DNA from 4 places in the Citrobacter meridianamericanus genome. Region 1 is predicted to be linked to each of the others. Evidence: predicted binding sites of a transcription regulator. Region 1 holds the regulator's gene; each other region holds the start of a gene.
What was found. Region 1 encodes PurR, which represses purine synthesis genes. Its sites were predicted from a motif close to CANGCAAACGTTTGCNTG; they were not measured.
Positions count from the first base shown of each region.

Region 1 (3,153 bases):
TATGTGGTCGGAATATTCACTTGAAGTGGTTGATGCGGTTGCGCGTAATGGCAGCTTTAGTTCGGCCGCGCAGGAGTTGCACCGTGTACCCTCGGCGGTAAGCTACACCGTACGTCAGCTGGAAGAGTGGCTGGCGGTGCCGCTTTTTGAGCGACGTCATCGGGATGTGGAGTTGACGCCTGCCGGTGCGTGGTTCCTCAAAGAAGGCCGCTCTGTTATCAAAAAAATGCAGATCACCCGCCAGCAATGTCAGCAAATTGCCAACGGCTGGCGCGGACAGCTGGCGATTGCGGTAGATAACATTGTTCGCCCGGATCGCACCCGACAGATGATCGTGGATTTCTATCGTCATTTTGATGATGTGGAACTGTTGGTTTTCCAGGAAGTGTTTAACGGCGTCTGGGATGCGCTGTCCGATGGCCGCGTTGAGCTGGCAATTGGCGCCACGCAGGCGATTCCGGTGGGGGGACGCTATACCTTTCGCGACATGGGAATGCTGAGCTGGAGTTGCGTGGTGGCCAGCCATCATCCGTTGGCGTCAATGCCTGGGCCGCTTAGCGACGACACGTTGCGCAACTGGCCGTCGCTGGTGCGTGAAGATACTTCCCGTACGCTGCCAAAACGCATTACCTGGCTGCTGGATAACCAAAAACGTGTCGTGGTGCCTGACTGGGAATCTTCCGCTACCTGCTTATCCGCAGGGTTGTGTGTTGGCATGGTACCGACGCATTTTGCCAAACCGTGGATCGATAGCGGCAAGTGGGTCGCGCTACAGCTGGAAAATCCATTTCCTGATGCCGCATGCTGTCTGACATGGCAACAGAACGATACGTCACCTGCATTGAGCTGGCTGTTGGACTATTTAGGGGATAGCGAAACGCTGAACAAAGAGTGGCTGCGGGAGCCAGATGAGGCTCCCGCACAACGGTCTTAACGACGGTAATCGCGGAACGGGCCGTCGGCAACGGAGCGACGCTCTACCAGACGCGGATGCACCTCGATAGATTGCGACTCTTCACGTTTATTCACGATACGGTCTAACAGCATATTGAAGGCCGTTTCACCGAGCGAATCTTTAGGCTGGTGAATGGTCGTCAGAGCCGGCGTGAAGAAACGGGCGTTGCGCACGTTGTCGTAGCCGATAAGCGAGATATCCTGCGGTACCCGCAGTCCCATCTCATCAGCGGCGCACAGCGCACCCATCGCCATGATATCGCCACCACAGAAGACGGCGGTCGGACGATGCGGCTGTGACAGAATTTGCTGCATGGCGCGATAGCCGGATTCAGGCTCAAAATCCCCCTGGACAATCCAGTTGTCCGGTACTTTTATCAGCGCTTCTTCCATCGCTTTCATAAAGCCAGCCAGACGCCCGGCTCCGGTGTTACGTTCCATTGGGCCTGGGATCACGCCAATCTCACGATGACCGCGTTCGACCAGATACCGACCCGCCATGTAACCACCTTCGAAGGCATTATCAATGACGGTATCGGTAAAGTCGGCTTTGGCCTCGCCCCAGTCCATGACGACCATCGGGATATGGCGGTATTCTTCGAGCATCGAAAGCAGCGACTCCGGATACTCAGAGCACATCACCAGCAGACCATCAACGCGCTTTTGCGCCATCATCGACAGATAAGCCTGCTGTTTTTCAAGGCTGTTCCATGCGTTACCCAGAATCAGGGTATAGCCTTTCTGGAAACAGTTTTTCTCAACGGCTTCGATAATTTCAGCGAAATAGGCCGCTTCACTGCTGGTGGCCAGCAAGCCAATAGACTTGGTGTGATTCACCTTCAGGCTGCGCGCAACTGCGCTCGGAGAATAGTGCAGCTCTTTGATTGCCGCCCAGACAGCATTACGCGTTTCTTCCGCGACAAAGCGCGTCTTGTTAATCACGTGTGATACGGTTGTAGTGGAAACGTTTGCTCGCTTCGCTACATCTTTAATTGTTGCCATTACATCTCACTCCAGACCATATCCTAAGCTCCTGAGAAAACTCCAGGTAAACGTTTGCCTTCACACACCCTTAGCGCAACGTAAGGGTTGCGGCACGCCGGGAAAACGACACGGAACGTCAGGAAGGGGTCAATGGCCGGTACGCTAATCAAGTAAGCGTGGAATTTTGTCTGATCTTAACGAAAAGGGGAAGAGTTAAAAGCAGTTATCAATATAAATCGTGAGAGATTTTTGCTTTCAAGTGTGTAAAAATGCGCAATATCACTTTTTGTGTGGGAATAAAAAGGAGAAAACTTGATGAGCACCGATCTGAAATTTTCGTTAGTGACTACCATTATTGTTCTGGGTTTGATCGTCGCGGGTGGCCTGACCGCAGCGCTGCATTAATTTCCTCGAGGGAGTTAGCTCTCCCTCACTCTTTCCGCTCGTCTATCTCTTCTATTGTTTGCGAATAAGCAAAAGTCTTTTGCAATTTTGTTAACTTTATTAATTTTGCGATCAATGTCATGCTTTTGACTCTTATTTTATGTCGCGCCACGGCTCGACGTTACGGAGTCGCAATATGAAACTCAATTATCCTTTACTGGCGCTGGCGATCGGAGCGTTTGGCATTGGCACCACCGAATTTTCGCCAATGGGATTATTGCCCGTCATAGCCAAAGGAGTGGATGTTTCGATTCCGGCCGCCGGCATGTTAATCAGCGCGTATGCGGTTGGCGTGATGGTGGGGGCTCCGCTGATGACATTATTATTGTCTCATCGTGCGCGACGTAATGCGTTGATTTTCCTGATGGCGATTTTCACGTTGGGTAATGTCCTCTCGGCGATTTCACCGGATTACTCCACGCTGATGTTATCACGCATTTTGACCAGTCTTAATCACGGGGCATTTTTCGGCCTTGGCTCTGTGGTTGCTGCAAGTGTGGTGCCCAAACATAAACAGGCCAGTGCCGTGGCAACCATGTTTATGGGGTTAACCATTGCCAATATTGGCGGCGTTCCGGCGGCGACCTGGCTTGGTGAAAGCATCGGCTGGCGCATGTCGTTCATGGCAACGGCAGGGCTCGGCGTTATCGCCATGGTCAGTCTGTTCTTCTCATTACCCAAAGGCGGGGCGGGAGAGCGTCCGGATGTCCGCAGCGAACTGGCGGTACTTATGCGTCCTCAGGTGCTGTCGGCTCTGCTGACGACCGTTCT
Region 1 is NZ_CP101036.1:2,956,223-2,959,375, reverse strand. Features, by position in the region: gene punR (DNA-binding transcriptional activator PunR) at 2-934, shown strand; gene purR (HTH-type transcriptional repressor PurR) at 931-1,956, opposite strand; gene cydH (cytochrome bd-I accessory subunit CydH) at 2,254-2,343, shown strand; gene NMD08_RS14495 (MFS transporter) at 2,519-3,153, shown strand, end outside.

Region 2 (3,153 bases), 960 kb from region 1:
AGCGCATCAAAATCGCTATGCATTTCCGCAATCATACGATCAACCAACGCGACAAAGCTTTCACCGTTTTCATTCGCGCGCTTGATGATTTTGTCATCGATATCGGTAATGTTGCGCACATACTTCAGCTTATAGCCGAGGAAGCGCAGATAGCGTGCAACGACGTCGAAAGAAACGAAGGTACGTCCGTGGCCAATATGACAGAGATCGTAAACGGTAATACCACACACGTACATGCCGACTTCCCCGGCATGAATAGGTTTGAATTCCTCTTTTTGGCGCGTCAGTGTATTAAAGATTTTTAACATCGAAGATTCCGTGTAGACGTGTGTGGATAGTAAAGTCTGTATAATACCCATAATTGAGACCGGAAGCAGCACACTTTGCGAGGTGATCGCAGCTTGCGGTTATGCTATAACACACCCCTAACTCTGACCCTTGACGGGGTCGAAGCACCAATCTATCGGAACAGGATGCAAAAATGGTTACTTTCCACACTAATCACGGCGATATCGTAATCAAAACGTTTGATGATAAAGCGCCTGAAACAGTTAAAAACTTCCTGGACTACTGCCGCGAAGGTTTTTATAACAACACCATTTTCCACCGTGTTATTAACGGTTTCATGATCCAGGGCGGCGGTTTCGAGCCGGGCATGAAGCAAAAAGCCACGAAAGAAGCGATCAAAAACGAAGCGAACAACGGTCTGAAAAATACCCGTGGTACGCTGGCAATGGCGCGTACTCAGGCTCCGCACTCCGCAACCGCACAGTTCTTTATCAACGTTGCAGACAACGACTTCCTGAACTTCTCTGGCGAAAGCATGCAGGGTTGGGGTTACTGCGTGTTCGCTGAAGTGGTTGAAGGCATGGACGTGGTTGATAAAATCAAAGGCGTTTCCACCGGTCGCAGCGGCATGCACCAGGATGTGCCAAAAGAAGACGTCATCATTGAAAACGTGACCGTCAGCGAGTAATCGTGGCGACACTGTTTATTGCAGACCTTCACCTCTGCACAGAAGAACCGGCGATCACCGCCGGTTTTCTGCGTTTTTTAGCCGGCGATGCGCGCAAGGCCGATGCGCTATACATTCTCGGCGATCTGTTTGAAGCCTGGATTGGCGATGACGATCCTAATCCGCTGCATCATGAAATGGCCGAGGCGATAAAAGCGTTGGCTGACACCGGCGTCCCCTGCTTTTTTATTCACGGCAACCGTGACTTTCTGCTCGGCAAGCGTTTTGCCCGTGCAAGCGGCATGACCTTGCTTCCCGAAGAAAAAGTGCTCGACCTGTATGGCCGCAAGGTGCTGATCATGCATGGCGACACCTTGTGTACCGACGACGCGGGCTATCAGGCGTTTCGCGCCAAAGTGCATCAACCCTGGCTACAGAAGCTGTTTCTCGCCCTGCCCCTGTTCGTTCGCCAGCGCATTGCCGCAAAAATGCGCGCCGGAAGTCTTGCCGCCAACAGCAGTAAATCGCTGGAAATCATGGATGTGAATCCGCAGGCCGTGATTAACGAGATGGAAAAACATCAGGTCCAGTGGTTAATTCACGGTCATACACACCGTCCGGCTGTCCACGAACTCACGGCCAATGAACAACCCGCTTTCCGCGTGGTATTAGGCGCATGGCATACCGAAGGCTCAATGGTAAAAGTCACGTCCAGCGACGTTGAGCTAATCGCTTTTCCGTTTTAATTCTGCAGGCACCCAGTTCCTCTTTACACAAAACTATTCGAGTTGCATCGAGGCGGCAAATCTGTGAGTCCCCTGGAGCTTACAAAAGTAAGTGACTGGGGTGAGCAGATGCAGCCAACAAAGAGGCAGCTTGAAGAGTGAAGTGTAAAGCGCGCAATCGTTTTCCTTGAGATTGAATTATGCTATTCTCGGTGGCCTCAAAAGTCGAGTGTAGTGCACCACAGGAGTTTTCAGACGCATGTCTTCCCGCAATAATCCGGCGCGTGTCGCCATCGTGATGGGGTCCAAAAGCGACTGGGCTACCATGCAGTTCGCCGCCGAAATCTTCGAAATCCTGAACGTTCCGCATCATGTTGAAGTCGTCTCCGCCCACCGCACCCCAGACAAGCTATTCAGCTTCGCCGAAAATGCTGAAGAGAACGGCTATCAGGTGATAATTGCCGGTGCCGGCGGCGCTGCACATCTGCCAGGTATGATTGCGGCGAAAACGCTGGTGCCTGTTCTCGGCGTTCCGGTGCAAAGCGCGGCGTTGAGCGGCGTAGATAGCCTCTACTCCATTGTTCAAATGCCGCGCGGAATTCCCGTTGGAACGCTGGCGATCGGCAAAGCGGGTGCGGCCAATGCGGCTCTGCTGGCAGCACAGATTCTTGCTACACACGACAAAACATTACACCAGCGTCTGGACGACTGGCGCAAAGCGCAAACCGATGAGGTGCTGGAAAACCCGGACCCGCGAGGTGCGGCATGAAGCAGGTTTGCGTACTCGGTAACGGTCAGTTAGGGCGCATGCTGCGCCAGGCCGGTGAGCCGCTGGGTATTGCGGTCTGGCCCGTCGGGCTGGATGCTGAGCCTGCTGCAGTACCTTTTCAGCAAAGCGTAATCACCGCAGAGATTGAACGCTGGCCGGAAACGGCGCTCACTCGCGAACTGGCGCGCCACCCAGCGTTTGTTAACCGCGACGTTTTCCCGATTATTGCCGACCGCCTGACGCAAAAGCAGCTTTTCGACAAGCTCGACCTGGCGACTGCGCCGTGGCAACTGTTGGCGGATAAAAGCGAATGGCCTGCGGTATTCGACAAACTGGGTGAACTGGCTATCGTCAAGCGCCGCATCGGTGGCTACGACGGTCGTGGGCAATGGCGTTTACGCGCCAATGAAACCGAACAACTTCCAGACGACTGCTACGGCGAGTGCATCGTCGAGCGGGGAATCAACTTCTCTGGTGAAGTGTCGCTGGTGGGGGCTCGTGCGCACGACGGCAGCACCGTCTTCTATCCGCTGACCCATAACCTGCACCAGGACGGTATTCTGCGCACCAGCGTAGTCTTCCCGCAGGCTAACGCCAGACAGCAGGCGCAGGCCGAAGCGATGCTCTCTGCCATCATGCAGGAACTGGGCTATGTCGGTGTGATGGCGATGGAGTGTTTCATCACCCCGGAAGGTCTGCTGATC
Region 2 is NZ_CP101036.1:3,918,180-3,921,332, forward strand. Features, by position in the region: gene cysS (cysteine--tRNA ligase) at 1-308, opposite strand, end outside; gene ppiB (peptidylprolyl isomerase B) at 482-976, shown strand; gene lpxH (UDP-2,3-diacylglucosamine diphosphatase) at 979-1,701, shown strand; gene purE (5-(carboxyamino)imidazole ribonucleotide mutase) at 1,940-2,449, shown strand; gene purK (5-(carboxyamino)imidazole ribonucleotide synthase) at 2,446-3,153, shown strand, end outside.
Region 2: the regulator PurR is predicted to act here: its motif matches at 1,852-1,869, upstream of purE (5-(carboxyamino)imidazole ribonucleotide mutase).

Region 3 (3,153 bases), 1.5 Mb from region 1:
CTTAGCGCCAACGACGATCTCGCCTTTCTGTACATGATCGGCACGGATGTTACCGATCCCGCCTGCCAGCATGATCGGTTTATGGTAACCGCGCAGTTCTTCGCCGTTGTGACTGTTAACCTTTTCTTCATAGGTGCGGAAATACCCCGTCAGCGCCGGGCGACCAAATTCATTATTAAACGCCGCGCCGCCCAGTGGCCCTTCGGTCATGATATCGAGTGCGGTAACAATACGGTCCGGCTTACCGAAATCTTCTTCCCATGGCTGTTCAAAGCCTGGAATACGCAGGTTGGAAACGGAGAAACCCACCAGCCCTGCTTTCGGTTTTGCACCACGACCGGTTGCCCCCTCGTCGCGGATTTCGCCGCCGGAGCCGGTTGCCGCACCCGGCCACGGAGAGATAGCCGTCGGATGGTTGTGGGTTTCTACCTTCATCAGGATGTGGGCTGGCTCCTGATGGAAATCGTAGCGGCCGGTTTTGTGGTCGGCAAAGTAACGACCCACTTCAGAACCTTCCATTACCGCAGCGTTGTCTTTATAGGCAGACAGCACGTGGTCCGGCGTAGTTTCGAAGGTATTTTTGATCATCTTGAACAGCGACTTCGGCTGCTGTTTACCATCGATAATCCAGTCGGCGTTAAAAATCTTGTGGCGGCAGTGCTCGGAGTTTGCCTGCGCAAACATGTACAGTTCAATGTCGTTCGGGTTGCGTCCCAGTTTGGTGAACGCATCCTGCAGATAGTCGATTTCGTCTTCCGCCAGCGCCAGGCCCAGACGCAGGTTAGCGTCGATCAGTGCCTGGCGTCCCTCACCCAGCAGATCAACGCTTAAGACCGGTGCTGGCTGATGATGTACAAACAGCTTTTCGGCATCGTTCAGTGCTGGGAAAACCGTTTCCATCATGCGGTCGTGCAGTTCATCGGCAACCATCTGCCACTGCTCAGCGGTCAACGTAGAGGCCTCAACATACCAGGCAATGCCACGTTCCAGGCGGTTAATCTGCTGCAGGCCGCAGTTGTGGGCAATATCAGTCGCTTTAGAAGACCACGGGGAGATGGTGCCAGGGCGAGGCGTAACCAGCAGCAGTTTGCCTTCAGGGGCGTGGCTGTGAAGAGCAGGACCATATTTCAGCAGACGTGCTAGTTGTGCGTGCTCGTCCTCATTCAGCGGTGCATTCAGATCGGCAAAATGGACGTACTCGGCGTAAATATTGTGGACCTGGAGGTTGGCAGCCTGAAAACGTGCCAGCAGTTTGTTAATACGGAATGCAGACAGTGCAGGTGAACCACGCAGAATTTCCATCATAAGTCTCTCGTCTTCTAAGCTTTCGGTGTGCCCAAGTGGGGGAAACGGGCGTCATTATAAAGAATCTGGCGCGCCGACGAAACCGTTTGCGTCGAAATAAAATCACGACCATTTCTTATCATCAAATGCGGTCTGGTTTCTGAATAAGTTGCCAACTGGCGCAAGTTTAAGCAAAATGCCGCTCATTAATGACGACTTCACTTCTTAATCAGCACCACAGCAGGCAGAGAAAACGTACGGTTCAGAGAATTAACTAATTGAAAAAATTAAAGATTAATTATCTGTTCATCGGCATATTAACGCTGTTGTTGGCAGCGGCCCTTTGGCCATCTATCCCCTGGTTCGGTAAAGCCGAAAATCGTATCGCCGCCATTCAGTCGCGGGGAGAGCTGCGCGTCAGTACCCTCGACTCGCCGTTAACTTACGCAACCCTCAACGGCAAAAAATTCGGTCTGGATTATGAACTGGCCCAGGCGTTCGCCAACTACCTGGGCGTGAAGTTAAACGTCACAGTGCGCCAGAACATTAGCCAGCTTTTCGACGACCTGGATAACGGTAATGCCGATCTGTTAGCCGCAGGTCTGGTCTATAACAGCGAGCGGGTAAAAAATTACCAGCCAGGACCGACCTATTATTCAGTTTCACAACAGTTGGTGTATCGGGTTGGACAATACCGCCCGCGCACGCTCGCCACCGTGAACGAAAGCCAACTGACTATCGCCCCAGGACATGTGGTGGTTAACGATCTCCAACAGCTAAAAGAGAAAAAATTCCCCGAGCTGAGCTGGAAGGTCGATGACAAAAAAGGGACCACTGAACTGCTTGATGATGTTATCGCCGGAAAGCTGGATTACACCATTGCCGATTCCGTCGCCATCAGTTTATACCAGCGCGTTCATCCTGAGCTGGCCGTGGCGTTGGACGTTTCCGACGAACAACCGGTGACCTGGTTTAGTCGTCTGGACAATGACAACACGCTGTCTGCCGCGCTGTTGGATTTCTTTAATACCATGAATGAAGATGGTTCTCTGGCGCGGCTGGAAGAGAAGTATCTTGGGCATGGCGATGATTTTGACTATGTTGATACCCGCACCTTTTTGCGTGCCGTAGACAGCGTATTGCCGGACCTCAAGCCGCTCTTTGAGAAGTATGCGCAGGAGATAGACTGGCGACTGCTCGCCGCAATATCCTATCAGGAGTCGCACTGGGATGCGCAGGCCACATCCCCGACTGGGGTACGCGGGCTGATGATGCTGACCAAAAATACCGCCCAGAGTCTCGGGCTAACTGACCGTACCGATGCAGAACAGAGCATCAGCGGCGGCGCGCGGTATTTGCAGGATATGATGAGTAAAGTGCCGGATACCGTTCCCGAAGGGGAACGTATCTGGTTTGCGCTCGCGGCCTACAACATGGGTTATGCGCACATGCTGGATGCCCGGGCGCTGACGGTGAAAACAAAAGGCAATCCGAACAGCTGGTCCGACGTAAAACAGCGACTGCCACTACTCAGCCAAAAGCCGTATTACAGCAAGTTGACCTATGGCTATGCGCGTGGTCACGAAGCCTACGCTTATGTGGAAAATATCCGTAAATACCAGATTAGCCTGGTGGGGTATCTGCAGGAGAAAGAAAAACAGGCGCAGGAAAAAATGCAACTGGCTCAGGATTATCCGGCGGTGTCACCGGCTGAGCTGGTGGGTAAAGATAAATTTCCGCTTTCAGCGTTTCTGACTCAGACATCGTCAAACTACCTGTCGCACTCCCCTTCGCTGCTGTTTTCAGCACAAAAGAAAGAGGATAAGTAGCCTGATTGGTATTTACTGATTGGCGGATTTTTTCAACGCT
Region 3 is NZ_CP101036.1:1,460,337-1,463,489, reverse strand. Features, by position in the region: gene purL (phosphoribosylformylglycinamidine synthase) at 1-1,305, opposite strand, end outside; gene mltF (membrane-bound lytic murein transglycosylase MltF) at 1,563-3,113, shown strand; gene tadA (tRNA adenosine(34) deaminase TadA) at 3,126-3,153, opposite strand, start outside.
Region 3: the regulator PurR is predicted to act here: its motif matches at 1,381-1,398, upstream of purL (phosphoribosylformylglycinamidine synthase).

Region 4 (3,153 bases), 2.0 Mb from region 1:
ACGCGCAGTTCAGCTTCGCTCACCATACCGAGGTCGCGGTCCTGGACCAGCAGGCCGCCGTTCACACGCTTGAAGTCCAGACCCGGTACGCGCTGCGCCCATTGGCCGCAAACCAGCACGCGAACGTTCTGCTTGGCAGCGGTAATTTTCAATGCTTCTTCGGTGGCGGAAGGCGCGATGATCACTTCCACGAACTGGCGGGAGATAATCGCCTGCGCGGTTTCAGCATCCAGCTCGCGGTTAAAAGCGATGATGCCGCCGAATGCGGAGGTTGGGTCGGTTTTGTAAGCGCGGTCGTAAGCGTCAAGAATAGAGGTGCTTACCGCTACACCGCACGGGTTTGCGTGCTTAACGATAACGCATGCCGGTTCGCTGAACTCTTTCACGCACTCCAGCGCCGCATCGGTATCGGCGATGTTGTTGTAGGAAAGTGCTTTGCCCTGTACCTGCTGCGCGGTGGCAACGGAGGCTTCTTTAACATTCTCTTCTATATAGAAGGCAGCCTGCTGGTGGCTGTTCTCGCCGTAACGCATATCCTGCTTCTTAATGAAGTTCAGGTTCAGCGTACGTGGGAAGCGACCGGCGGCTTCTTTGCTTTCGCCGTGATAGGCCGGAACCATGCTGCCAAAGTAGTTGGCGATCATGCTGTCGTAAGCGGCGGTGTGTTCGAAGGCTTTAATCGCGAGATCGAAACGCGTGTCGAGGGTCAGAGAACCATCGTTGGCATCCATCTCTTTAATAATGGCATCGTAGTCGCTGCTCTTCACAACGATAGCTACATCTTTATGGTTCTTGGCTGCAGAGCGCACCATGGTCGGGCCGCCGATATCAATGTTCTCTACGGCATCTTCCAGAGAACAGCCTTCGCGGGCGACGGTCTGGGCGAACGGGTACAAGTTAACAACCACCATATCGATAGGCGCGATACCATGTTGCTCCATTATTCCGTCATCCTGACCACGGCGACCAAGAATGCCGCCGTGGACTTTTGGATGCAGGGTCTTCACGCGTCCATCCATCATTTCCGGGAAGCCGGTGTAATCGGAAACTTCGGTCACTGGCAGACCTTTCTCCGCTAACAGGCGGGCAGTGCCACCTGTAGACAGTAGCTCCACACCGCGTGCGGAAAGTGCCTGAGCGAATTCGATGATACCGGCCTTGTCAGAAACACTGAGCAGAGCGCGGCGGACTGGACGACGTTGTTGCATGGTAAATCCCCTGGATTTGACTATTACAGAGAGCGTTAGGTGAATTCTTGGCTAAAAACTCAGCTAACGCCCCTTACGGGGCATCCTTGTTGTGCGGGGGCATTGTAACGAAAACGTTTGCGCAACGCTCGCGAATTTTTATTTTTCACTTTTGTCCCTCGTTTCGACCGCTGAAGACTGTACATATACAGAAAGGATCGCAGAAGTAATGGGTGAGTTTGTGGATAACTCTGTGTGCAAATGGGTATAAAGCGGGGTTTTGCTGTGGAATGCAGCACTCAGTCATTTTTCTGTCATTTAAGGGTTGCGGGCTGCAGGAAACTCCCTATAATGCGCCTCCATCGACACGGCGGATGTGAATCACTTCACACAAACAGCCGGTCCGGTTGAAGAGAAAACCTGAAAATGAGGGTTGACTCTGAAAGAGGAAAGCGTAATATACGCCACCTCGCGACAGAGCGCTAAAGCGCGTCGCAACTGCTCTTTAACAATTTATCAGACAATCTGTGTGGGCACTCGAAGATACGGATTCTTAACGTCGCAAGACGAAAATGAATACCAAGTCTCTGAGTGAACATACGTAATTCATTACGAAGTTTAATTCACGAGCATCAAACTTAAATTGAAGAGTTTGATCATGGCTCAGATTGAACGCTGGCGGCAGGCCTAACACATGCAAGTCGAACGGTAGCACAGAGGAGCTTGCTCCTTGGGTGACGAGTGGCGGACGGGTGAGTAATGTCTGGGAAACTGCCCGATGGAGGGGGATAACTACTGGAAACGGTAGCTAATACCGCATAACGTCGCAAGACCAAAGAGGGGGACCTTCGGGCCTCTTGCCATCGGATGTGCCCAGATGGGATTAGCTAGTAGGTGGGGTAACGGCTCACCTAGGCGACGATCCCTAGCTGGTCTGAGAGGATGACCAGCCACACTGGAACTGAGACACGGTCCAGACTCCTACGGGAGGCAGCAGTGGGGAATATTGCACAATGGGCGCAAGCCTGATGCAGCCATGCCGCGTGTATGAAGAAGGCCTTCGGGTTGTAAAGTACTTTCAGCGAGGAGGAAGGTGTTGAGGTTAATAACCTCAGCAATTGACGTTACTCGCAGAAGAAGCACCGGCTAACTCCGTGCCAGCAGCCGCGGTAATACGGAGGGTGCAAGCGTTAATCGGAATTACTGGGCGTAAAGCGCACGCAGGCGGTCTGTCAAGTCGGATGTGAAATCCCCGGGCTCAACCTGGGAACTGCATCCGAAACTGGCAGGCTAGAGTCTTGTAGAGGGGGTAGAATTCCAGGTGTAGCGGTGAAATGCGTAGAGATCTGGAGGAATACCGGTGGCGAAGGCGGCCCCCTGGACAAAGACTGACGCTCAGGTGCGAAAGCGTGGGGAGCAAACAGGATTAGATACCCTGGTAGTCCACGCCGTAAACGATGTCGACTTGGAGGTTGTGCCCTTGAGGCGTGGCTTCCGGAGCTAACGCGTTAAGTCGACCGCCTGGGGAGTACGGCCGCAAGGTTAAAACTCAAATGAATTGACGGGGGCCCGCACAAGCGGTGGAGCATGTGGTTTAATTCGATGCAACGCGAAGAACCTTACCTACTCTTGACATCCAGAGAACTTTCCAGAGATGGATTGGTGCCTTCGGGAACTCTGAGACAGGTGCTGCATGGCTGTCGTCAGCTCGTGTTGTGAAATGTTGGGTTAAGTCCCGCAACGAGCGCAACCCTTATCCTTTGTTGCCAGCGGTTAGGCCGGGAACTCAAAGGAGACTGCCAGTGATAAACTGGAGGAAGGTGGGGATGACGTCAAGTCATCATGGCCCTTACGAGTAGGGCTACACACGTGCTACAATGGCATATACAAAGAGAAGCGACCTCGCGAGAGCAAGCGGACCTCATAAAGTATGTCGTAGTCCGGATTGGAGTCTGCAACTCGACTC
Region 4 is NZ_CP101036.1:4,973,412-4,976,564, reverse strand. Features, by position in the region: gene purH (bifunctional phosphoribosylaminoimidazolecarboxamide formyltransferase/IMP cyclohydrolase) at 1-1,208, opposite strand, end outside; rRNA gene NMD08_RS24160 (16S ribosomal RNA) at 1,828-3,153, shown strand, end outside.
Region 4: the regulator PurR is predicted to act here: its motif matches at 1,315-1,332, upstream of purH (bifunctional phosphoribosylaminoimidazolecarboxamide formyltransferase/IMP cyclohydrolase).